Regions from separate parts of the Stenotrophomonas sp. GL_111 genome, predicted to be linked through region 2. Evidence: predicted binding sites of a transcription regulator. Region 2 holds the regulator's gene; each other region holds the start of a gene.
What was found. The regulator HrcA, encoded in region 2, represses chaperone genes, less so after heat shock. The targets are predictions, from matches to a motif close to TTNGCACTCNNNNNNNNNGAGTGCNAA.
Positions count from the first base shown of each region.

Region 1: a site for HrcA is predicted at 1,776-1,802, ahead of AC3IPM_RS17420 (co-chaperone GroES). Genes of this name have one in related genera too.
Region 3: a site for HrcA is predicted at 2,735-2,761, ahead of rpoH (RNA polymerase sigma factor RpoH). Genes of this name have one in related genera too.

Region 1 covers NZ_CM174421.1:3,918,015-3,926,074, reverse strand. Annotated here, with positions in the region: gene AC3IPM_RS17425 (endonuclease) at 1-1,110, opposite strand, end outside; gene AC3IPM_RS17420 (co-chaperone GroES) at 1,849-2,136, shown strand; gene groL (chaperonin GroEL) at 2,227-3,876, shown strand; gene AC3IPM_RS17410 (aspartyl protease family protein) at 4,013-5,014, opposite strand; gene AC3IPM_RS17405 (response regulator) at 5,043-5,753, shown strand; gene AC3IPM_RS17400 (sensor histidine kinase) at 5,750-7,093, shown strand; gene AC3IPM_RS17395 (MarR family winged helix-turn-helix transcriptional regulator) at 7,165-7,662, shown strand; gene AC3IPM_RS17390 (DNA alkylation repair protein) at 7,659-8,060, shown strand, end outside.
Region 2 covers NZ_CM174421.1:1,781,208-1,789,267, forward strand. Annotated here, with positions in the region: gene AC3IPM_RS08275 (outer membrane protein assembly factor BamE) at 1-63, opposite strand, end outside; gene fur (ferric iron uptake transcriptional regulator) at 167-574, shown strand; gene recN (DNA repair protein RecN) at 701-2,362, opposite strand; gene hrcA (heat-inducible transcriptional repressor HrcA) at 2,474-3,541, shown strand; gene grpE (nucleotide exchange factor GrpE) at 3,624-4,139, shown strand; gene dnaK (molecular chaperone DnaK) at 4,294-6,222, shown strand; gene dnaJ (molecular chaperone DnaJ) at 6,344-7,480, shown strand; gene pdxY (pyridoxal kinase) at 7,687-8,060, shown strand, end outside.
Region 3 covers NZ_CM174421.1:3,975,309-3,983,368, forward strand. Annotated here, with positions in the region: gene AC3IPM_RS17650 (hypothetical protein) at 1-374, shown strand, start outside; gene purD (phosphoribosylamine--glycine ligase) at 452-1,738, shown strand; gene rpoH (RNA polymerase sigma factor RpoH) at 1,849-2,724, opposite strand; gene ung (uracil-DNA glycosylase) at 3,203-3,922, opposite strand; gene AC3IPM_RS17670 (response regulator) at 3,919-4,761, opposite strand; gene ftsX (permease-like cell division protein FtsX) at 4,769-5,734, opposite strand; gene ftsE (cell division ATP-binding protein FtsE) at 5,731-6,417, opposite strand; gene rhlB (ATP-dependent RNA helicase RhlB) at 6,583-8,060, opposite strand, start outside.

The DNA of each region.
Region 1 (8,060 bases), 2.1 Mb from region 2:
GCGGTAGGCATCCAGGATCTTGCCGCTGTTGTTGGGATCTTCGTCGGCGATCTCCAGGATGGTCCAGGTGCTGGTCCCCGAGCCGCTGTACGGATACGCGGTATGGCCCTTGATGGTTTCATGCAGCGAGCAGCGCAGCTGGCTGGGGGAGGTGGTGTTGACCCGCGAGTAGTAGCTGCCCGGATCCGGATCGGGGCCCGGCCCGGTGCCGCCGGTGGCCACGGTGAAGGCGATGCGCGTATCGGCCGCCGGGTGGGCGCCTTGTGCATCGCTGATGCGGCTGGCACGGATATCGAAACGGCAGGCTTCGCCGGCGATCAGCGCGGTGTTGGTGGACAGAGAGAAGGTGCTGCCGCTGCTGGCATGGGTCAGCGGTACCGTGCCGGACTGGCCGCAGCTGAGCACGAAGGCGCCGCTGGCCAGGGTCACCGTCTCGCTGAAGGTCACGTTGAGGTCGGCGGCCGCCGGGAAGGTGCTGGCGCCCTGTTCCGGGGTGGTCAGGCGTACCGACGGCGGCGTGTTCGGGCCGGTGCCGCCACCGCCGCTGAAGGTCTGGCCGGTGTTGCAGGCGCCGAAGGTCTGCGCGGCGGACTCGGCCCAGGTGAAGTGGCTGTACTGGCTGCCGCTGCCGGTGAGCTGCAGGGAGGTACCCGGGGCGGTGCTGTTGCTCTCGCTGACCGGGATGTTCTGGCTGGTCAGCCCCGCAGCGGGACCGCCGGCCGCGGTGATGGTGCCTTCATAGCTGATGAACTGGACCACCTTGCCGCTGCCATCGACCAGCGCGATGCCGTCATTGGCACCGTTCTGGAGGCCGTTGGTGGGGTAGGTGACGGTGGCGAGGGTGGCTTTGCCGCAGCTCGCCGCAGTGCCGGCCGGGACCGGGTTGTTGGCGTACACGGCCGCGGCCGAGGGATTGCTGCCGTTGTACAGGTACAGCCGGTAGCTGCTGAGGTCCTCACCGGCGGTGGCCACCACCTCGATCGCCTCGCCGACATCGCCGGCGGGGGTCGAGTCGTCGTAATGCAGTTCATTGATGAATACATCCGCCTGGGCGGTGCCGGCAGCCAGTGCCATCAGGCAACCCAGGGACAGCGGGGTGAGCAACCTCATCTACTACTCCTTGTGATTGGGTGTCGCCGGCCGAATCTACCCAATCCAGATGACACCTCTATCGATATGTCGGAATCGACCTCTGACACTGAGACGTGCGTCAAGAAAACGGCGCTTCTTTCCCTCTGCGGAAAAGCCCACGGGGCATTGTTCCGTGGCAGGCCCCGCGGTGGGTGGCTGGGGCGCGGGCCCCGATGCCCTTGCAGGCGAATGTCCTCCGGCGCCGGCCTGCGGCCGTCCCCTCCTCCTTTACTTCGCCCGCAAGGGCATCGGGGCCCGCGTACCACGTACACGGGCGCCTCTTTGCTGGCGCTCGGTTTTACAAGTGCGTTCCGAAGCCTTGCCCCCTTGGTGGGTGGCAGGCGACTGGGCAAAGTAAAGGAGGAGGTGACGGCCGCAGGCCGGCGCCGGGGGACATTTGCCAAGGCGCCTGCCACCCACCAAGGGGGCCCCAACGCTCGCCTCACACCCGGAACGAAGCCAGCAGTGCTCTTCGCGGAAGGCCGCCAGCCCATGGAACCGCGCAGCCCGCTGCTGTTGCCCTGGGAGCGGGACACCCCTCCAATGGAAGAAGAACCAAAAATTTGACCCGCAGCCCTTGAAAGGGATGCCGCCAGCCTCATCTCTGCTGTGTCCCGCAGCGTCGGGTTTTTTCGTAAGCGTTGCTGGCAGTCGCCTGGTGCGAGTGCTAACATCGCCAGACTTTTTCTGACCAATCAATAACTTAAAGGGTCTCACATGAGCATCAAGCCGCTTCACGACCGCGTCGTGGTCAAGCCGATCGAAGCCGATGAAATCTCGTCCGGCGGCATCCTGATTCCGGATTCCGCCAAGGAAAAGTCGACCAAGGGTGAAGTCGTGGCCGTGGGCCCGGGCAAGCCGCTGGACAACGGCAGCGTCCGCGCGCCGTCGCTGAAGGTCGGTGACAAGGTCATCTACGGCCAGTACGCCGGCAGCAGCTACAAGGCCGAAGGCGTCGAGTACAAGGTCCTGCGCGAAGACGACATCCTCGCCGTCATCGGCTGAGTTTGACGCTGCCGGGCCTGCCCCGGCGCTTTCGCTTCCCCCGTTCAATGCAGTCGGGCATGGTCCGGCTCTACCAAAAAGGTAATCGCAATGGCTGCCAAGGATATTCGTTTCGGTGAAGACGCTCGTTCGCGCATGGTGCGCGGCGTCAACATTCTCGCCAATGCCGTCAAGGCCACCCTGGGCCCGAAGGGCCGCAACGTCGTGCTCGAAAAGAGCTTCGGCGCCCCGACCATCACCAAGGATGGCGTGTCCGTCGCCAAGGAAATCGAACTGGCTGACAAGTTCGAGAACATGGGCGCGCAGATGGTGAAGGAAGTCGCTTCCCGCACCAACGACGACGCCGGCGACGGCACCACCACCGCCACCGTGCTGGCCCAGGCCCTGATCCGCGAAGGCGCCAAGGCCGTCGCTGCCGGCATGAACCCGATGGACCTCAAGCGCGGTATCGACAAGGCCGTCGTGGCCGCCGTTGCCGAGCTGAAGAACATCTCCAAGCCGACCACCGACGACAAGGCGATTGCCCAGGTCGGCACGATCTCGGCCAACTCGGACGAGTCGATCGGCAACATCATTGCCGAAGCGATGCGCCGCGTGACCAAGGAAGGCGTGATCACCGTTGAAGAAGGCTCGGGCCTGGAAAACGAGCTGGACGTCGTCGAAGGCATGCAGTTCGACCGCGGCTACCTGTCCCCCTACTTCATCAACAACCAGCAGTCGCAGACCGCTGACCTGGACGATCCGTACGTGCTGCTGCACGACAAGAAGATCTCCAACGTGCGCGACCTGCTGCCCGTGCTGGAAGGCGTCGCCAAGGCCGGCAAGCCGCTGCTGATCATCGCCGAAGACATCGAAGGCGAAGCGCTGGCCACCCTGGTGGTCAACACCATCCGTGGCATCGTCAAGGTCGTGGCCGTCAAGGCACCGGGCTTCGGCGACCGTCGCAAGGCGATGCTGGAAGACATGGCCGTGCTGACCGGCGGCACCGTGATCTCCGAAGAAATCGGCCTGTCGCTGGAAAAGGCTACGATCAAGGACCTGGGCCGCGCCAAGAAGGTGCAGGTTTCCAAGGAAAACACCACGATCATCGATGGCGCCGGCGAGAAGGCCAACATCGAAGCGCGTGTCACCCAGATCAAGACCCAGATCGAAGACACCTCGTCCGATTACGACCGCGAGAAGCTGCAGGAACGCGTGGCCAAGCTGGCCGGCGGCGTTGCCGTGATCAAGGTCGGTGCGTCGACCGAAATCGAAATGAAGGAAAAGAAGGATCGCGTCGACGACGCCCTGCACGCTACCCGTGCAGCCGTTGAAGAAGGCGTGGTCCCGGGCGGCGGTGTTGCCCTGGTCCGTGCGGTCACCGCGCTGGCCGGCCTGAAGGGTGCCAACGAAGACCAGAACCACGGCATCCAGATCGCCCTGCGCGCGATGGAAGCCCCGCTGCGCGAAATCGTCGCCAATGCAGGCGAAGAGCCGTCCGTGATCGTCAACAAGGTCAAGGAAGGCACCGGCAGCTACGGCTACAACGCGGCCACCGGCGAATTCGGCGACATGCTGGAATTCGGCATCCTGGACCCGACCAAGGTGACCCGTTCGGCACTGCAGAACGCTGCCTCGATCGCCGGCCTGATGATCACCACCGAAGCGATGGTGGCCGAGTCGCCGAAGAAGGATGACGGCGCTGGCGCCGCTGGCGGCGGTATGGGCGGCATGGGTGGCATGGGCGGCATGGACTTCTGATGCCGCAGCCGGCCTTCGGTCGGCACGCATCGGTCCGGTAGGTGCCGGCCCCCGGCCGGTACCCACGCGCCACAGTACGACGAAGAACCCCGCCGCAAGGCGGGGTTTTTTTGTGGACGGGCGTCAATAGCGCAGCTTACCGTCGCAGGCAGATCCACCCTGCGCCTGCGCTGATCTGGATCCTGGAATCCCGCATTGCATCGGCACCAAGGATGAGCGCGGGCTGCTTGTCCAGGCCCAGCGAGGCAAATACGGGCAGCGCACTGATGCGGACCTCCAGCGGTGCGTGTCGCCATTTACCGGCATGGAGCTCTGGCAATGTGTAGAGCCAGGTAGGCATGACGGTGCCGCCTAGTCCACGGGTACCTTTCTCGCGGACCCGCAGGCGGGTATCGGTACCATCGGTACGCAGGCCCAGTGCGCGCGCTGCGGCATCGTTGAGCACCGTCTGCGCTGCGCCGGTATCGATCACGGCTATCGCGGTGACTGCGGACTTGCCCAGTTGCATCTGTACGAAGGCGAAGCGGCGCAGCGTGGCATCGCGCGCTGGCAATGCGTTGGTCGTGCACATCTCGTCGCGCGGGATCGTGCCCGGCGGCTGAAGCAGGACCTGCTGCGCTGAGATGTTGAAGGTAGTGTCGTACGCGTCGGTGATGTCATTGCCGAGGATGCCATCGATGCGGTTGCCGTCAGCGCTTGCCAACCCGCTCAGGTCGGTTTCCATGGCAGCGGCGGTGAACAACAACGTACCCAGTCGCCACTGCGTGCTCCGGGTCCGTCGCAGGATCGTACTGCGATCAGTGGCACCCTCAACGACGACGTCCTCGGCTTCCACATCTTCCAGACTCGCACGTCGCGCAGCCGCCTGATCAATGACTGTCGCGCCAGCTGCACTGTCGATCACAAAGTGCAGCGGTTCCACGCTTTGGCCCAGCTGCACGGCAACGGTGGGATGACCATCGCGCATCCACGTTGGAATCGCATGTGTGGCCACGGCGGCATGGGTGGGAAATGCGACAAGACAGGTCAGGCTCAACAGAAGTGCGTTACGCATCGGCAGATCTCCTACAGGGGACGCCATTTCAACGCGGCTGTGTATCGTGGCGATGTCCTGCTGCCAGTACGGCTGATACAGCACAGATACAAACGCTGGGCATAATCCGTGCATGGAAGATATCCCCGACATTCTGGTGGTCGATGACGACACCAGCATCCGTGATGCCATTGCCGACTGTCTGAGGCAGCACGGCTACTCGGTACGTGTTGCCGCCGATGCCATCGCCCTGGACGCACTGCTGGCGCAGCGCGCGCCCAGCCTCATCGTGCTGGACTGGATGATGCCAGGCGAAGACGGATTGTCGGTATGCGTACGGCTCCAGCCGTTGGGCACACCGATCCTGATGCTGAGTGCCATGGGGAGTGCTCCGGATCGAGTCATCGGTCTGGAGATGGGCGCCGACGACTACCTGTCCAAGCCGTTCGACCCGCGTGAACTGCTGGCGCGGGTCCGCGCACTGTTGCGGCGAGCGCATAAGGCGGCACAGCGCAGGCCAGTGGCGACACTGCGTTTCGACGGTTGGCAGTTGAACATGGAACAGCGTCGGCTGCTGGCCCCCGATGCCTCGGAAGTGGTCTTGACCAGCGGCGAGTTCACGCTGCTGTGTGCGCTGGCGGAGCGCCCAGGCCGGGTACTGGGTCGTGACCGGCTGATGCAGCTCACCCATGGCGATGACAGTGAACCGTTCGATCGCGCCGTTGACCTGGCTGTCAGCCGGCTGCGTCGCAAACTGGGGCAGGCTGCCCATGCCGGTGAAACGCTCATCCAGACGCTGCGCGGCCATGGCTACCGATTCTCCGCCGTCGTCACGCGCGGATGAGCCGGCCTTGGCATACCGCCTCAGGAATCGCACTGCTGACGCTGGCAACGCTGCTGGTTGCCCAGGCGGTGAGCTTTGCCGTGGTGTGGGCGCTGCCGAGCCCGTCAGCACCACAGATGAGTCTGGCGGCCGCCATCCAGGCGCTGGACGGTGATCAAGATCCCGTGCAACTTGGACTGCGCCGCGTGAGGCAGGCAAAGGTGCCAGAGGGCCCCGACGTAGTGTGGTTGAGCGCGGTAGCTGCAGAGCACCTTCAGCTGCCCAGGCATCGGGTGCGAACAGTCTGGCGGCGTCCTGTGGACAGCCGCGCGGTGCAGGTGCAGGTGATCCGCCAGGGACAGCTGCTGAGGGGCGATTCGGGACACGAGGCGTTGGGTGAAGAGGCGCTGCTGCCGGGTCTGCTCTGGCCGGCATTCGAGTTGGCAGTACAGGACGTCGGTGGAGACTGGCAGGTGGTGGGCGCCGACTACAGTGAACTGGCCCAGTGGCGCCGACAGGTGCTGCTGGCGCTGTCGGGCGGGGCATTCCTCCTCGCACCACTGGCGGCCTGGCTGTCACTGCGCCTGACTCGACCGTTGCGCCGACTTGCCCAAGCCAGTGCGAACCTGTCATTGCAGTCGAGCGCACCGCTGCCGGTGCAGGGTCCCCGTGAAGTGCAGGTACTGGCCGAGGCGATGAACCAGGCACGCCATCGGTTACATGCACAGACCGGCGAAGTCACGCGGATGCTGGCGGCCGTTGCGCATGATCTGCGCACACCGCTGACCGGGTTGCGCCTGCGTGCCGACAGTGCACCCGCAGAGCAGGCGGCCAGGATGATTGATGATATCCAGCGCATGACCACGATGATTGATCAGGTACTGGACTACGCGCGCGGCGAGCTGCATACCGCGCAGAGGCTGCACACCGCCCTGGGCGAACTGGTCCGCGAATGCACGGAGCATGCGCAGGCCCGGGGAATTGAGATAGCGGTACAGGCGCCTTTGGAGGCATGGGGCGCGGTCGACGCGCTGCTGCTGCGGCGTGCGCTGGACAATCTGATCGACAACGCCGCGCGCTATGGTGGGGCCGTAGAAATAGCGTTGTCGGTCCAGCATGGTCAGGCGATGATCGACATCGCCGATCGCGGCCCTGGTATCCCCCAGGCCGAGAAAGAACGCCTGATCAAGCCGTTCCAGCGCATGGAGGGCTCGCGCAACCGCGGCACCGGCGGCACCGGGCTGGGTTTGGCCATGGCCGAGGCAGCGGTGCGCCAACATGGCGGCCAACTTCTGCTGCTGGATCGGCCCGGTGGCGGCCTGGTCGCACGGCTGCAGTGGCCGCTCGCGGCAGAAGGCTGAATGCCCCAAGCCTTTCGCCTGGGTCTGGGTGGCGATATGATTAGGCGCCTAATAATTTCGCCGGTGCTCTCATGCTCGAACGCAAACACCAGGCTTTCCTTGCCGAGCTGCAGCGCCGTGGCCAGGCCGAGGACGACGGCATGGCGCAGTGCTTCCAGCTGCTGTCGCTGGCCAGCGCGATCGACCAGGACTGTGCCAACCGGCTGGCCCCGCTCGGACTAAGCGAGGCGCGCTTCGTGCTGCTGTTCCTGCTGCACGGCGCCGACGAGGCGTTGTCGCCGCATCAGTTGGCCGAACGCGCGGGGGTGACCCGCGCCACCGTCTCGGGCCTGCTGGATGGCCTGGAGCGCGATGGCCTCGTGCGCCGCTTCAGTGACCCGCAGGACCGTCGTCGGATAAGCGTGCAGCTCACCCGTGACGGCGTGCGCCAGGCCACGGACCTGTTCGAGATGCATACCCAATGGATCCGCACGCTGTTCGCCGACATCAGTGCGCCGGAGCGCGACCTGCTCAGCCGGCTGTTGTGCCGGGTCTGGTCGCGCACCGATGCCGGGAGGGCGGCGGCATGACCAGGCTGCCACTGTCGCGCGAGCGTCGCGGTCAGCTTGATCGCGGTGAGGCCGAGGCCACGCAGCTGTCCGAGCTTCTCGCAGTGGACTTCGCCAAGCTGCTCAGCCACGTCGCGCCGGACCTGCCGGCCGCGGCGATCACCACCATGCGCAAGGCGGCCAGCAGCGGTATCACCGTGCGCATGCAGGGCGCGGCCACACTGCTGCGCGCGCATGTCTGCGGCGACGTCGCACGCTGGTCGGCGCATCGCAGCGACACGGTACGTGGCTGGGCCTGCTACCTGATCGGCAGCGATCCGGTGCTGTCGCTGGAGCACAAGCTCGACGCGCTGCGCCAGCTGGCCGATGACAGCCACTTCGGCGTCCGCGAGTGGGCCTGGTTGGCGGTGCGCCCGCAT
Region 2 (8,060 bases):
ATAGATGATGCCGCAGCCCGTGGTGGACAGGGCAACGGCGGCGACCAGCAGGAGTTTGCGCATCGGGAATGGCGTTTGGGGAAATCCAGTCGATGATACACTCACGACGCGTCGCCGCGACCCAATCCGAGGCAGCTGGCGCTAAATCGCCAATGAACGGAGAACTATGGAAACCCACGACCTGCGCAAAGTCGGCTTGAAGGTGACCCATCCGCGGATGCGGATCCTGGCCCTGCTCGAGCAGCGCACCGCCCAGCACCACATGACCGCCGAAGACATCTACCGCCAGTTGCTGGAGCACGGGGATGAGATCGGCCTGGCCACGGTGTACCGGGTGCTGACCCAGTTCGAGGCCGCCGGCCTGGTGCTGAAGCACAATTTCGAAGGCGGCCAGGCCGTCTACGAGCTCGACCGCGGCGGCCACCACGACCATATGGTCGATGTGGACTCGGGCAAGATCATCGAGTTCGAAAGCCACGAGATCGAGGAGCTGCAGCGCAAGATCGCCACCGATCACGGCTACGAGCTGGAAGAGCACTCGCTGGTGCTCTACGTGCGCAAGAAGCGCCGGTAACGGGCCGCTGGCGGCCCGGATGCGATCAAAAAACCCCGGGCATGCCCGGGGTTTTTGTTTTCAGCGCCAGGCGCCGGTTCCGGCGGGGAGCCGGCCAGCGGCCGGCACTACCCGATCACGGAGGCCTCAGACCTGCAGCAGTTTGCGCGCGGCCGCGCGGGCTTCCTTGCTCACTTCCACGCCGCCCAGCATGCGGGCGAGTTCTTCCTCGCGCGCCTTCAGGTCCAGCTTCTCCACCGCGCTCTGGGTCATGCCATCTACCGGGGCCTTGCTGACCCGGTAGTGCGCGTGGCCCTTGGAGGCGACCTGGGGCAGGTGGGTGACGCACAGCACCTGACGCTTCTCGCCCAGGGCGCGCAGCTTCTGCCCGACGATGTCGGCCACGGCGCCGCCGATGCCCGAATCCACTTCGTCGAAGACCATGGTCGGCACCGCGTCCAGGCCCAGCGCGGCGACTTCGATCGCCAGCGAGATCCGTGACAGCTCACCGCCGGAGGCCACCTTGCGCAGCGCGCGCGGGGGCTGCCCGGCATTGGCGGCGACCAGGAACTCGACCCGCTCGGCGCCGTTCGGGTCGGGCTTGGCCACGGCCTGCGGCTCGATCTCGATCAGGAACTGGCCACCGCCCATGCCCAGCTCGCCGATCAGGGTGGTGGTGGTGTGCGACAGCTCGGCCGCGGCGGTGCGGCGGCTGGCGCTGAGCGTGGCGGCCACGGCCTGCCACTGGCCGGCAGCGCGGTCGATTTCCCCGGCCAGGGCCTGCAGGCGGGTGTCGGCGCCGCGCAGCTGTTCCACTTCGGCTTCCATTGCATCGCGCTGCTCGCCGAGGGCCTCCATCGGGACCCGGTGCTTGCGCGCGAGGTCGTGCAGGCGGCCGAGCCGGCGTTCGATGTCCTCGAACTGCTCCGGGTCGGCATCCAGGTCGTCGTGGACCCGATCCAGCAGCGACAGGGCTTCGTGCAGCTGGATGGCGGCGCTGTCGAGCAGGGCATCGACCTCGCCGAGCCGGCTGTCGTGTTCGGCCACCCGCGACAGCTCGTGGCGGGTCTGCTGCAGCAACTGCAGCACCGAGACGTCGTCATCGCCGTTGAGCCGGCTGGCGGCCACGTCGCAGGCGCTGATCAGCGCGCTGGCATGGGCCTGGCGGCGGTGGCTGCTGCCGAGCTGGGTGATCGAGGCCGGTTCGAGGTCCTCGCGCTGCAGTTCGCCGAGCTGGTGTTCCAGGAAACCGATGCGGTCGCTGACGTCGCCCTGGCGCGACAGCGCCTCGGCTTCGTCCACCAGCGCCTGCCAGCGCGCGGCGGCCTGGCGGACCTGGCCGCGCTCGGTATCGTTGCGCGCGTAGGCGTCCAGCAGCGAAAGCTGCGAGGGCCGCGACAACAGCGCCTGCTGTTCGTGCTGGCCGTGGATCTCCACCAGCATCGCGGCCAGTTCGGTCAGCTGGCCCAGGGTGACCGGGCGGCCGTTGATCCAGGCGCGCGAACCGCCGTCGGCGCGGATCACCCGGCGCAATTGGCACTGGTCGTCGTCGTCGAGTTCGTTCTCGCGCAGCCAGCGCCACGCCGGGGCGTCGCCGACGGGGGCGAACTCGGCCGACAGTTCGGCACGAGCGGCGCCGTGGCGGACCACGCCGCTGTCGGCGCGCAGTCCGGACAGGAAGCCGAGCGCGTCGACCATCAGCGACTTGCCTGCGCCGGTCTCGCCGGAAACCACGGTCATGCCCGCGCCGAATTCCAGTTCGGTAGCGCGGACGACGGCAAAATCCTTGATCGATAGATGTCTGAGCATGTTCTTGGGTTCTCGAGCCGCGCAACGCTAGCATGGGCGAGGGGATGCTCCAATGGCTTGCCATCGGCCCCGACAGCCATTATCTAAGGTGGCGTCTCACAGGCTGATTCCATGCACCCTTCCGCCACCCATCTTGCGCCACGCGCCCGCCACTTGTTGCGGACCCTGATCGCGCGCCACATCCAGGACGGCGAGCCGGTCGGCTCGCAGACCCTGGCGCGGCTGGCTGGGCTGGATGTCAGCCCGGCCACCATCCGCAACATCCTGGGCGACCTGGAAGACCTCGGCCTGCTCAGTTCGCCGCATACCTCGGCCGGGCGGGTACCGACCGCGCATGGCTACCGGGTGTTCGTGGACAGCCTGGTCAAGATGCAGCCGCCGGGGGAGGGTGACCTGAGCCGGCTGCGCAGCGAGCTGGCCACCGGCAGCGGCACCCAGGCCCTGCTGGGCAGCGCCTCGGAGCTGCTCTCGGCGATGAGCCACTTCGTTGGCGTGGTCAGTGCGCCACGTCGGGAGCAGTTCGCGTTCCGCCATATCGATTTCGTGGCCCTGGACGCGCGCCGGGTGTTGGCGATCCTGGTGTTCGCCGACAACGAGGTGCAGAACCGGGTGATCGAGCCGCGCCGCAGCTTCGAGCCGGGCGAGCTGGAACAGGTGGCCAACTACCTCAACGCGAACTGCGCCGGGCGGCCGCTGGCCGAGATCCGCGCGCGGCTGCTGCTGGAGCTGCGCGATGCGCAGTCGGAAATGGAACAGCTGCTGGCTCACAGCATCGAGCTGGCCGAGCAGGCCATGGTGCCGCCGGCCGATGACATGGTGCTGGCCGGGGCGACCCGGTTGATGGGCGTGCAGGACCTGTCCGACCTGGAGCGCCTGCGCGAGCTGTTCGAGGTCTTCGCCAGCAAGCGCGAGATCCTGCAGCTGCTCGAACGCACCATCCAGGCCCCGGGCGTGCGCATCTTCATCGGCGAGGAGACCGGGGTGATGCCGCTGGAGGGCGTATCGCTGGTGACCGCGCCGTACTCGGCCGATGGCCAGGTGCTGGGCGTGCTGGGGGTGATCGGGCCCAAGCGGATGGCCTACGACCGCATGATCCCGCTGGTGGAGGCTACCGCCCAGGTGCTGGGGGCTGCGCTGGGCTCGCCGGGCGGGGCAGGATTGTCCCGCGACAAGGCCTGAATTGTCCCGAAGCTCTTGAAACCGGAGGCCACGCCCATATAGGGGTGGGTGGAGGCGGGGAGTCACCGCCAAGGATCCGGAAATGAACCAAGACCAGTCTGATATCGCATCCCAGCAGCCGGACGCCGCCCAGGCCTCGGCCGATTCCCTGCAGCAGCAGTACGATGCCCTGCATAACGAGCTGGCGCTGCTCAAGGCCGAGTCGCTGCGCGAGCGCGCCGACCTGGACAACCAGCGCAAGCGCGTGGCCCGCGACGTGGAACAGGCGCGCCGCTTCGCCAACGAAAAGCTGCTGGGCGAGCTGCTGCCGGTGTTCGACAGCCTCGACGCCGGCCTGAATGCCGCCGGCAGCGAGCCGAGCCCGCTGCGCGAAGGCCTGGAGCTGACCTACAAGCAGCTGCTCAAGGTCGCCGCCGACAATGGCCTGACCCTGCTCGACCCGACCGGCCAGACCTTCAACCCGGAACACCACCAGGCCATCAGCCAGGTCGACGCGCCCGGCGCGGCGCCCGGCAGCGTGGTCCAGGTGTTCCAGAAGGGCTACCTGCTCAACGACCGCCTGCTGCGCCCGGCGCTGGTCGTCGTCGCCCGCGATTGACCCGGGCGGCCGGGCTGGCGCGACGCTGAACGCGTTGCGCCGCCACCGGACACAGTGTTCGGCGGATGGCTTGAATGTGTTCCCGCCATCCCCCACATCCCATTCATAACCCGGCAGCTGCCGGATGTTCCCCAAATTTTCAGGAGTCTCCCTCATGGGCAAGATCATTGGTATCGACCTCGGCACCACCAACTCGTGTGTGGCGATCATGGACGGCGGCAAGGCCCGCGTCATCGAGAATTCGGAAGGTGACCGCACCACGCCTTCGATCGTCGCCTACACCAAGGACGGCGAAGTGCTGGTGGGCGCCTCGGCCAAGCGCCAGGCCGTCACCAACCCGAAGAACACCTTCTACGCCGTCAAGCGCCTGATCGGCCGCAAGTTCACCGACGCTGAAGTCCAGAAGGACATCGCGCACGTGCCTTACGGCATCCTGGCCCACGACAATGGCGATGCCTGGGTGCAGACCAGCGACGCGAAGAAGATGGCGCCGCAGGAAATCTCCGCCCGCGTGCTGGAGAAGATGAAGAAGACCGCCGAAGCCTTCCTGGGTGAGACCGTCACCGAGGCGGTGATCACCGTGCCGGCCTACTTCAACGACAGCCAGCGCCAGGCGACCAAGGACGCCGGCCGCATCGCCGGCCTGGAAGTCAAGCGCATCATCAACGAGCCGACCGCGGCCGCGCTGGCCTATGGCCTGGACAAGGGCGACAACAAGGATCGCAAGATCGTGGTGTACGACCTGGGCGGCGGCACCTTCGACGTGTCGGTGATCGAGATCGCCAACGTCGACGGTGAGAAGCAGTTCGAAGTGCTGGCCACCAACGGCGACACCTTCCTGGGCGGCGAAGATTTCGACAACCGCGTCATCGAGTACCTCGTCGACGAGTTCAACAAGGACCAGGGCATCGACCTGCGCAAGGATCCGTTGGCCCTGCAGCGCCTGAAGGACGCCGCCGAGCGCGCCAAGATCGAGCTGTCCACCAGCCAGCAGACCGAAGTGAACCTGCCGTACGTCACCGCCGACGCGTCGGGCCCGAAGCACCTGAACATCAAGCTGACCCGCGCCAAGCTGGAAGCGCTGGTGGAAGACCTGATCAAGAAGTCGATCGAGCCGTGCCGCGTCGCGTTGAACGATGCCGGCCTGCGTTCGAGCGACATCAACGAAGTGATCCTGGTCGGTGGTCAGACCCGCATGCCGAAGGTGCAGCAGGCTGTCACCGAGTTCTTCGGCAAGGAACCGCGCAAGGACGTCAACCCGGACGAAGCCGTGGCACTGGGTGCTGCGATCCAGGGCGGCGTGCTGGGCGGCGACGTCAAGGACGTGCTGCTGCTGGACGTGACCCCGCTGTCGCTGGGTATCGAAACCATGGGTGGCGTGTTCACCAAGATCATCGAGAAGAACACCACCATCCCGACCAAGGCCTCGCAGGTGTTCTCCACCGCCGAGGACAACCAGTCGGCCGTGACCGTGCACGTGCTGCAGGGTGAGCGCGAACAGGCCCGCTTCAACAAGTCGCTGGCCAAGTTCGACCTGTCCGGCATCGAGCCGTCGCCGCGCGGCCTGCCGCAGGTGGAAGTGTCCTTCGACATCGACGCCAACGGCATCCTGCACGTGTCGGCCAAGGACAAGAAGACCAACAAGGAACAGAAGGTCGAGATCAAGGCCGGTTCGGGTCTGTCCGAGGACGAGATCGCGCGCATGGTCGCCGACGCCGAAGCCAACCGCGAAGAAGACAAGAAGTTCCATGAGCTGGTCCAGGCCCGCAACCAGGCTGACGCGCTGATCCACGGTACCCGTACCGCGATCAACGAGCACGGCAGCAAGGTCGGTGGCGATGTGATCGGCAAGGTGGAGTCGGCCCTGGCCGACCTGGAAACCGCGATGAAGGGCGACGACAAGGCACAGATCGAAGCCAAGTCGAAGGTACTGGAAGAGGCCGGCCAGGCGCTGTTCGCCGCTTCGGCTGCGGCCGAGCAGGGCGGTGCCGCTCCGGGCCCGGACGCCGGTGCCAACAACGGCGCGCACGACGATGTGGTCGACGCCGAGTTCACCGAAGTCAAGGACGACAAGAAGTCCTGATCCGGACCCGACACGGGACGTTGCACAGGCAACGTCCCGTTGTCGTATCCCCCGTAGATCCTGGCAGCCGTAACACGGTTTGTCGGGGACGCATCCCGACTGCCGGATACCGATTCAAGTTATGAGCAAGCGCGATTATTACGAAGTGCTGGGCGTGTCCCGCACCGCCAACGACGAAGAACTGAAGAAGTCCTATCGCCGTTGCGCGATGAAGTTCCACCCGGACCGCAATCCGGGCGACAACGCGGCCGAAGCCTCCTTCAAGGAGTGCAAGGAAGCGTACGAAACCCTGTCCGACAGCAACAAGCGGCGCATGTACGACGCCCACGGCCATGCTGCGTTCGAGCACGGCATGGGCGGCGGCGGTGGTGGCCCCGGCGGCCCGGACATGAACGATATTTTCGGCGATATCTTCGGCAACATCTTCGGAGGTGGCAGCGGTGGTGGTGGCCAGCGCCAGGCGCGTCGCGGGGCCGATATCGGCTACGTGATGGAGCTGGACCTGGAAGAGGCGGTGATGGGCGTGGAGCGCCGCATCGAGATTCCGACCCTGGCCGAGTGCGACGACTGCAACGGCAGCGGTTCGGAAGACGGCAAGGTCGAGACCTGCACCGTGTGCAAGGGCCATGGCCAGGTGCGCATCCAGCGCGGCATCTTCGCCATGCAGCAGGCCTGCCACAACTGCAACGGCCGCGGCAAAATCGTCCAGAACCCCTGCAAGACGTGCCACGGCAATGGCCGTGTCGAGGAAGACAAGGTGTTGTCGGTGAAGGTGCCTGCGGGCGTCGACAGCGGCGACCGCATCCGCCTGTCCGGTGAGGGCGAGGCGGGTCCGGCCGGTACTCCGGCGGGCGATCTGTATGTGGAAGTGCGGGTGCGCGAGCACGCCATCTTCCAGCGCGACGGCGACGACCTGCACTGCGAAGTGCCGATCCGGATCTCGCAGGCCGCGCTGGGCGACACCGTGCGCGTGGCCACGCTGGGCGGTTATGCGGAAATCCGCATCCCGGCCGAAACCCAGACCGGCAAGCTGTTCCGGATGCGCGGCAAGGGCGTGCGCTCGGTGCGCAGCCGCAGCGAGGGCGATCTGTACTGCCGCGTCGTGGTGGAAACCCCGGTCAACCTGACCCCCGAACAGCGCAAGCTGCTCGAGCAGTTTGAAACCACCTTCACCGGCGACGAAGCGCGCAAGCACTCGCCGAAGTCGGCGACGTTCATCGACGGCGTGAAGGGGTTCTGGGACCGCATGACCTCGTAAGCTGTACGCGATTCAAGCGATGTAACGAAGGCCCTCTGGCGACAGGGGGCCTTTTTTTGGGCTTTCTCCCGTCTGCGCGAAAAGCCCACCGCTCGCCTCACACCCAGAGCGAATCCGCTTTTGTTGATAGAACCATCTCTTGTCCGACGCAGGGCGGCGCTACCCGCACTCTGCGCCGTTCGGGTTGGCAGGCGTAAAATGTCGGCATGAACGAATCCCTCGAAAGCCACCTGGTCCACGGGCGCCGCCAGCGCCCGGACGGTCCGTCGCCGGTCGACGTCATCTCGGTACAGTCGCAGCTGGTCTACGGCTATGCCGGCAACAGTGCCGCGGTGCCGCCGTTGCGCGCGCTGGGCGTACGCGTGGCCGAAGTGCCCACCACGCTGCTGAGCAATGCGCCGTTCTACCCGACTACGCGCGGCCGCGTGCTGCCCGCCGACTGGTTCGCCGAACTCCTGCTGGGGGCCAGCGAACGCGGCCTGCCGCAGCGGGCGCGGATGCTGGTATCCGGCTATTTCGGCAGCGTCGGCAATGGCGCGGCCTTCGCCGATTGGCTCGATGACGTACTGCCGGCCTCGCC
Region 3 (8,060 bases), 2.2 Mb from region 2:
GCCCACAGCGCCATGCCTTCCGCATCCATCACCCGTGGCAGGGCCGCGGCACCATGCTGCTGTCGCGCACTTACATCGCCGTGCACAGCAGCCGCCTGCGCGAGGTCGCCCTGCTGCACGAACACATCGACAACCGCGCCGCGCAGGACTGCACGGACGCCTCCAGGTTCTGCGATGACACCGCATTCGACATCGATTTCAGCATCACCGTGGGCCACGCCGATGCGGTGGACGGCTACTGGCCGTTGAGCGTCCGCGCACGCGGCCAGGACTGTGCCGGGCCTGCCCAGGAGTACCACGTGCTGCCCTTCGACCCGGCCACGCGCAGCTATACGGTGCCCGAGGCGCTGCAGCGCACGTCCTGCCCGGAGTGAGCCGCGTCCACGGCAATGCAGGCCCCGCCCGCACCGCGTAAAATCACCGCCCTGCCCCCTCTTACGCGAGAACTGCATTGAAGATCCTGGTCATCGGCGCTGGCGGCCGCGAACATGCCCTGGCCTGGAAGCTGGCCCAATCGGCCAAGGTCAGCGAAGTGCTGGTGGCACCGGGCAATGCGGGCAGCGCGACCGAACCGAAGTGCCGCAACGTGGCCGTAAAGGTCACCGACCTCGACGGGCTGCTGGCCCTGGCCGCCGCCGAAGGCATCGGCCTGACCGTGGTCGGCCCGGAAGTGCCGCTGGTAGCCGGTGTGGTCGACCGCTTCCGCGCCGCAGGCCATCGCATCTTCGGGCCCACCGCCGCCGCCGCCCAGCTGGAGGGCAGCAAGGCCTACGCCAAAGACTTCCTGGCCCGCCACAACATTCCCACCGCGTTCTACGCCGTGCACACCGAGGTGGAGCCGGCACTGGCCTACCTGCGTGAAAAGGGCGCGCCGATCGTGGTCAAGGCTGACGGCCTGGCCGCCGGCAAGGGCGTGATCGTGGCGATGACCCTGGCCGAGGCCGAAGACGCCGTGCGCGACATGCTCTCCGGCAATGCCTTCGGCGACGCCGGCGCACGCGTGGTGATCGAAGAATTCCTTGATGGCGAGGAAGCCAGCTTCATCTCGATGGTGGACGGCCGCACCGCGCTGCCGATGGCCACCTCGCAGGACCACAAGCGCGTCGGCGATGGCGACACCGGCCCGAACACCGGCGGCATGGGCGCGTACTCGCCCGCACCGGTGGTCACCGATGACGTGCATGCCCGGGTGATGCGTGAAGTGGTCAACCCGACCGTGCAGGGCATGATCGCCGACGGCATTCCGTTCACCGGTTTCCTCTATGCGGGCCTGATGATCGATGCCAGCGGCGCGCCGAAGGTGATCGAGTTCAACGTGCGTTTCGGCGACCCGGAAACGCAGCCGGTGATGCTGCGCCTGCAGTCGGACCTGGTGGAACTGGTCGAAGCCGCCATCGACGAGCGCCTGCACGATGTACAGGCACAGTGGGACCCGCGCCCGTCGCTGGGCGTGGTGATGGCCGCCGCACCGTACCCGGAAACGCCGATCACCGGCGAGGTGATCCACGGCCTGGACGCGGTGCCGACGACGGCCAAGGTGTTCCATGCCGGCACCACGCTGGATGCGCAGGGCCAGGTGCTCAGCGCGGGCGGCCGGGTGCTGTGCGTGGCCGCGTTGGGCGACAGCGTGAGCGATGCGCAGGCCAACGCGTACGCCGGTGTTGCCGCGATCACCTGGGACCACGAGTTCCACCGCAACGACATCGGCTGGCGCGCGATTGCGCGTGAGCGCAGCTGACCGGCGCCTTCGTCGTGCATGGCAATGGCCCGGCCATGTCGGGCCTTTGAGTCGCCCAAAGAAAAAGCCCGGCAATCGCCGGGCTTTTGCATGTCATGCAGTGCGAACGATCACGCGGTAAACAGCGCCTTCATCTTCTTCAGCGCGTTCGCTTCCACCTGGCGGATGCGTTCGGCCGACACGCCGTACTCATCGGCCAGTTCCTGCAGCGTGACCTTGCTGTCCGCGTCCAGCCAGCGACGGCGGATGATGTCGCGCGAACGCGCATCCAGCTCGGCCAGGCCTTCGCGCAGCAGCTGCAGCTGGTTGTCTTCGCTGTCTTCGCGCTCGTAGGCCATCGACGGATCTTCGGCGTCGGCCATCAGGTACGCAGCCGGCGACGGCGGCGCATTCTCGTTGTCATCGTCGCTGGGCGCATCGAAACCGATATCGCGGCCGGACAGGCGCGACTCCATCTCGAGCACTTCGCGCTCGGACACGTTCAGGTCCTTGGCCACCGCACGCACTTCGGCCGCGTTCATCCAACCCAGGCGCGTCTTGGACTTGCGCAGGTTGAAGAACAGCTTGCGCTGCGCCTTGGTGGTGGCGACTTTGACGATGCGCCAGTTCTTCAGGATGAACTCGTGCATTTCGGCACGGATCCAATGCACCGCGAACGACACCAGGCGTACGCCCATGTCCGGGTCGAAACGCTTCACCGCCTTCATCAGGCCGATGTTGCCTTCCTGGATCAGATCGCCCAGCGCAAGGCCGTAGCCGTTGTAGCCACGGGCCACGTGCACCACGAAGCGCAGATGCGAGTGGACCAGTTCGCGCGCGGCGTCCAGGTCCACGTCGTCGCGGAAGCGACGGGCCAAGTCCTGCTCGTCATCGACCGACAGCACCGGGATCTGGTGCACGGCACCGATGTAGGCGTCCAGCGAACCGAGCGCACTGGGAATCGGGAGATTGTTTGCCACAAGGGCAGTAGAGGTGTTCTGGCTCATAGGGCTCATCTTAGCAGTCCGGTTATTCGACTGCTAAAGGGGAAAAAAGTTCCAGCGTTCTGTTGATGCAACGCTGGCGCTGATTACCCCACTACGCTACCGCGAAATGATGACAGTGGCGAGCGGCGGCAAATAGCCTTGATTCATCTATTAAATCAATTAGATAGCCTGAAACACCAGGCCAAACCGTGTGCTTTTTGGCTGAACATCGGGCTGGGAAGGCCTATTCAGGTTACAGATGTTGTCCGACATTCAGCCGGGCATGGCCCGGCTCTACCAAGGCCCTAACACCGACGTTCATGGACCCACCGAAGCCAACCGCCGAAGCCACCCTCTCCGGTAGTGCCGAGCCATGCTCGGCAGGCCAGACAACACCGAAGCCCACCACCGGCCACCGCCAACACCCGACCCGACCCAACACCCCACCGCGCCGCCCCCGACCCCACCGCCCCGCTGCCCCACCCACCCTACGCCTCGCTCAGCCCTCCACATCCAACCCCGCACGCGACGGCAGCGCCCAATCAATCCGCCCCAGGTTGCGCCGGCCCAGATACTCGTTGGTCGCCGAGAAATGCCGACACCCCATGAACCCCCGGTGCGCCGACAGCGGCGAAGGATGCGGCGCCTTCAACACCCGGTGGCGGCCGGTATCGATGACCTTGCCCTTCTGCTGGGCATAGCTGCCCCACAACAGGAACACCAGGCCTTCGCGCTCGCGGTTGAGCGTGTCCACCACGTGGTCGGTAAAGCCTTCCCAGCCGCGGCCCTGGTGCGAGCCGGCCTTGGCCTCTTCCACGGTCAATACCGCGTTCAGCAGCAGCACGCCCTGGCGTGCCCACGGCAGCAGGCAGCCATGGTCCGGGCGCGGAATGCCGAGGTCGGCTTCGATCTCTTTATAGATGTTCAACAGCGACGGCGGCACCGGTACGCCGGGCATCACCGAGAAGCTCAACCCATGCGCCTGGCCATAGCCGTGGTACGGGTCCTGGCCGAGGATCACCACCTTGACCTGCTCGAACGGGGTGGCATCGAAGGCGGCAAAGATCTGCGGGCCCGGCGGGAACACATGCGCGCCTGCCGCTTTGCGCTGGCGCAGGAAGCCGGACAGTTCACGCATCTCCGGGCGCAGCAGCCAATCGCCAATACGCGCCTTCCAGCTCGGTTCGAGCTGGATGCTCGGTTGGGTTTCGTCGTTCATCGCACCACGGGTTTGTCGTTGAGGCGGGCCAGGCGCAGCTGGAACAGCACCTTGGTGATCAGCAGGCGTTCTTCGATCGGCTTCTGCACCAGATCGTTCGCACCGGCCTGGAGCAGGCTGGACTGGTTGTGCGGGTTGCCATCGCCGGTCATCACCAGCACCGGCAGGCGGCGCTTGCCGTAGCCGAAGTCCACGCGCACGCGCTGCACCACATCGCGGCCGCTGAGCTCGCCCTTCAGGGTGACGTCGGTCAGCACCAGGTCGATGCGGTGGCTGCTACGCCCCAACGATTCGGCGGTGAGCAGCGCGAACGCATCCTCGGCGGTCATCACGTGCAGCACGCGCAGGCCCTGGCGCTCGAGCATGCGCTTGGTCGCCTCGGCAACCACGCGACTGTCCTCGACATACAGGATGGTGGCGCCGGGAATGGTTTCCGGCTGCACGTAGCCGCGGATGAAGGTCGCCAGGGCTTCGTGGCCCAGCGCCTTGTCGAAATAATCGGTGACGTACTCGGTGAAGCGGCGCTGTTCCAGATGCTGCTGCGCGTCACCGGATACCACGATCACCGGCACGTAGGCCTGCCCGGCGGTCTCGCGGATGATCCGCGCCAGCGCCAGGCCATCGCCGTCGCTGAGCGTGAGCGAGGTGGTCACCAGGTTCACCGGGCCAGCTTCCAGCGCCTGGCGGGCTTCCTCGATGCTGGCGCAGCCGACGACGTCCACCGCCGGCAGTTCGCGTTGCAGCACATCGGCAATCAACTTGCGGACCAGCTTGGAACCGTCGACCACCATCACGCGCGGTGCGTCGTCGGCCAGGTGCTTCAGGGCTTGCGGACGCATGCGGGCCTCAGGTCTCGGTCGGTCGGGTCTGGCGCAGGAAATGCCCTGTCACCAGCCATGCGCCCAGCCAGCCCAGCACCACGGTGCCGAGCAGTACGAACGAAGAATGCAACAGGTCCAGCCCGTGCAGCACGAACGGGCTGGCATAACTTTCCGACAGCGCCGCCAGCGGCGGGCGCAGGGCCAGCCCGGCCACGCCGATCAGCGCCAACGCCAGCGCACCGGCGCCCAGCCCATACCAGGCGCCCAGGTACAGGAACGGGCGGCGGATGAAGCCATCGCTGGCCCCCAGCAACTGCAGCACGCCGATTTCGTCGCGACGGGCCTGGATGTCCAGCCGCACCGTGTTGCCCACCACCAGCGCCGCGCCCAGCCCCAGCAGCACCGACAGCACCTGCACCAGCCGCGTGCCGAAGCCCAGCCACGCATCCAGGCGCTTGCGCCACAGCGCGTCGTGCTGCACCAGATCGGCCTGCGGCAGACCTTCCAGCGACTGCGCCAGGCGCGCGTCATCGGCGCCATTGGCCGGGGTGACGATCAACAGGGTCGGCAGCGGGTTGTCGTGCAGCGCATCGATCGCCTCGCCCAAGCCGGCGCTCTCGCGCAGCTCGGCCAGGCCCTCGTCGGGCGTGCGCGCCACCACCTCTGAAACATCGGCGCGACCGCGCAGGCTCTCGGCGACCTGCTTGGCACTGGCCGCATCGACATCGGTCTTGAGGAACAGGTTGATGTCGCGCGACTGCTGCACGCTGCCGGCGAAGTGCTTCAGGTTGTCCAATGCGATCGACAGGCCCAGCGGCAACGCCAGGGCCAGCGCCATCACCATGATGGTCAGCAATGTCGCCCACGGCTTGCGCCAGGCGCGGCCGAGGCTGAACACCACGCTGTGGCCATGGTGGTGCAGCCACACGCCCAGACGCGAAGGGGCGGCGGCTTCCTTGTTGGGGGCCGGCTTGGCAGTGGCAGTGCTCATTCGGCCAGGTCCTGCGGCGAGATGTCGTCGATCAGCTTGCCGTGATCCAGGATCAGCACGCGCTTGCGCATGTGCCGCAGCAGCGCCAGGTCGTGGCTGACCACCAGCACGCTGGTGCCACGCTCGGGCAGTTCGGCGAACAGCGCCATGATTTCCGCGGCCAAGGTGGGATCGAGATTGCCGGTGGGTTCGTCGGCGACCAGCAGCTTGGGTTCGCTGACGATGGCGCGGGCGATGCCGACGCGCTGCTGCTCACCGGCCGACAGCTGCGACGGCAGCGCCTTTTCGCGGTGGCCCAGGCCCATGCGTTCGAGCACCGAACGGACCCGCTTGCCGATCTCGGCGCGGCGCGTGCCACGCAGGATCAGCGGCAGGGCCACGTTCTCGGCGATGCTGCGGTCCATCAGCAGGCGATGGTCCTGGTAGACCGCGCCCACCTGGCGGCGGTGCCGCGGGATGCTGCCACCGCGCACCTTGAGCAGGTTGCGCTCATCGAAGATCACCGCGCCGCGGCTGGGCCGCTCGTCGAGGTGGATCAGTTTGAGCAGGGTGCTCTTGCCGGCACCGGAATGACCGGTGACGAACAGCATTTCCCCGGGCGCGACATCGAAGCTGACGTCCACCAGTGCCTGGTGGCCGCCGGCATATTGTTTGCTGACATTGTCAAAACGCAGGACGCTCATCCCCTGATTATGCAGGAGGAGCGTGGCAGCGTGCAGATGAGGCTACCGACGGCGGGTACCATCCGGGCCTTGCTGGGTGCCATCCGGGCCTTGGTGGGTGCCGACCGTTGGTCGGCACGCCTTGAATGTCACCCGACCAACGGTCGGGTGCTACCGCCGCGCCGATCAGCTTCCCGACAGCATCCGGCGGATCTTGCGGCCGATGCGGGTCAGGAACGAGGCGCTCGGGTCGGCGGCCGGTGCACTGCGCATCGGCTTGGCGGCGACCTGCACCGGGGTGACCGGCTGGCCTGCGGCGTCGGCACCTTCCAGCGGACGACCGTGGCGACGGCGACGACGCTTGCGCGGCGCGCGCTCGCCTTCCACGGCCGGGCTGCCGGCGGCGGACGGGGCGGCGCTGGCGACCGGCGCCGGGGCTACCGGCGTCGCTGCTGCACCCTCGACGACCGGCTGCTCGCCTTCCACGCGCGGCTTGCGCTCACGACGCGGCTGGCCATCGGCACTGCGCTCACCCGGGCCGCGACGCTCGCCGCGGCCACCGGACGGCTTGCCGCCCCGGCCACTGCTGCTGCCACCGCCGCGACGCTGTTCCTCGGCGGCACGCGCTTCGCGCGCCTCGCGGAAGATCTGGCCGACGCTTTCGTTCTGGTCTTCGTCGACCTCTTCGCCTTCGGCCGGCGGCGCGCGCTCGGCACGCGGCAGCGAGGTCAGAATTTCGCTGGTGACCGCTTCAACCGGGATCTTCTGCTCGATGTAGGCCTCGATGTCCGGCAGGCCCATCGCATAGCGTTCGCAGGCGAAGCTGATCGCATCGCCTTCCTCGCCCAGGCGGGCGGTACGGCCAATACGGTGCACGTAGTCTTCGGCGTCGAAGGGCAGGTCGTAGTTGTAGACGTACTTGATGCCGTCGATGTGCAGGCCGCGCGCGGCCACATCGGTGGCCACCAGGATTTCCAGCTGGCCCTTCTGGAAGCGGTTGAGCAGGCTCTCACGCTTCTTCTGCGGCACATCGCCGGACAGCACGCCGACCCGGTAGCCGGCCTTTTCCAGCGAACGCGCCACACGCTCGACGAACACCTTGGTGTTGACGAAGACCATGGTGCGCGCGCCTTCGCTGCGCGACAGCAGGCCCAGCAGCAGCGGAATCTTCTCTTCGTCGGCCGGGAAGTAGATGCGCTGGCGCACGCGGGCGGCGGTGATCGATTCGCTTTCCACCACCAGCTTCTGCGGCTCGTTCATGTGCTCATAGGCCAGCTCCAGCACGCGGTGGCTGAGCGTGGCGCTGAACAGCAGGGTCTGCCGCGTGCTGCGCTCGGGCATGCGGCGCAGCAGGAAGCGGATGTCCTTGATGAAGCCCAGGTCGAACATGCGGTCGGCTTCGTCGAGCACGCAGATTTCGCAGGCGTGCAGCGACACCACCTTGTGCTGCTTGACGTAGTCGATCAGGCGGCCCGGGGTGGCGATGATGACGTCCACGCCCTGCTGCAGGATCTCGCGCTGCTTGTCGTAATCGACACCGCCGTAGACCAGCGCGAAGCGCAGGCCCAGGTCCGAGCCGAACTTGACCGCATCCTTGTGGATCTGGATGGCCAGTTCGCGGGTCGGGGCCAGGATCAGCGCGCGCGGGTCTTCCGGCTTGCGAT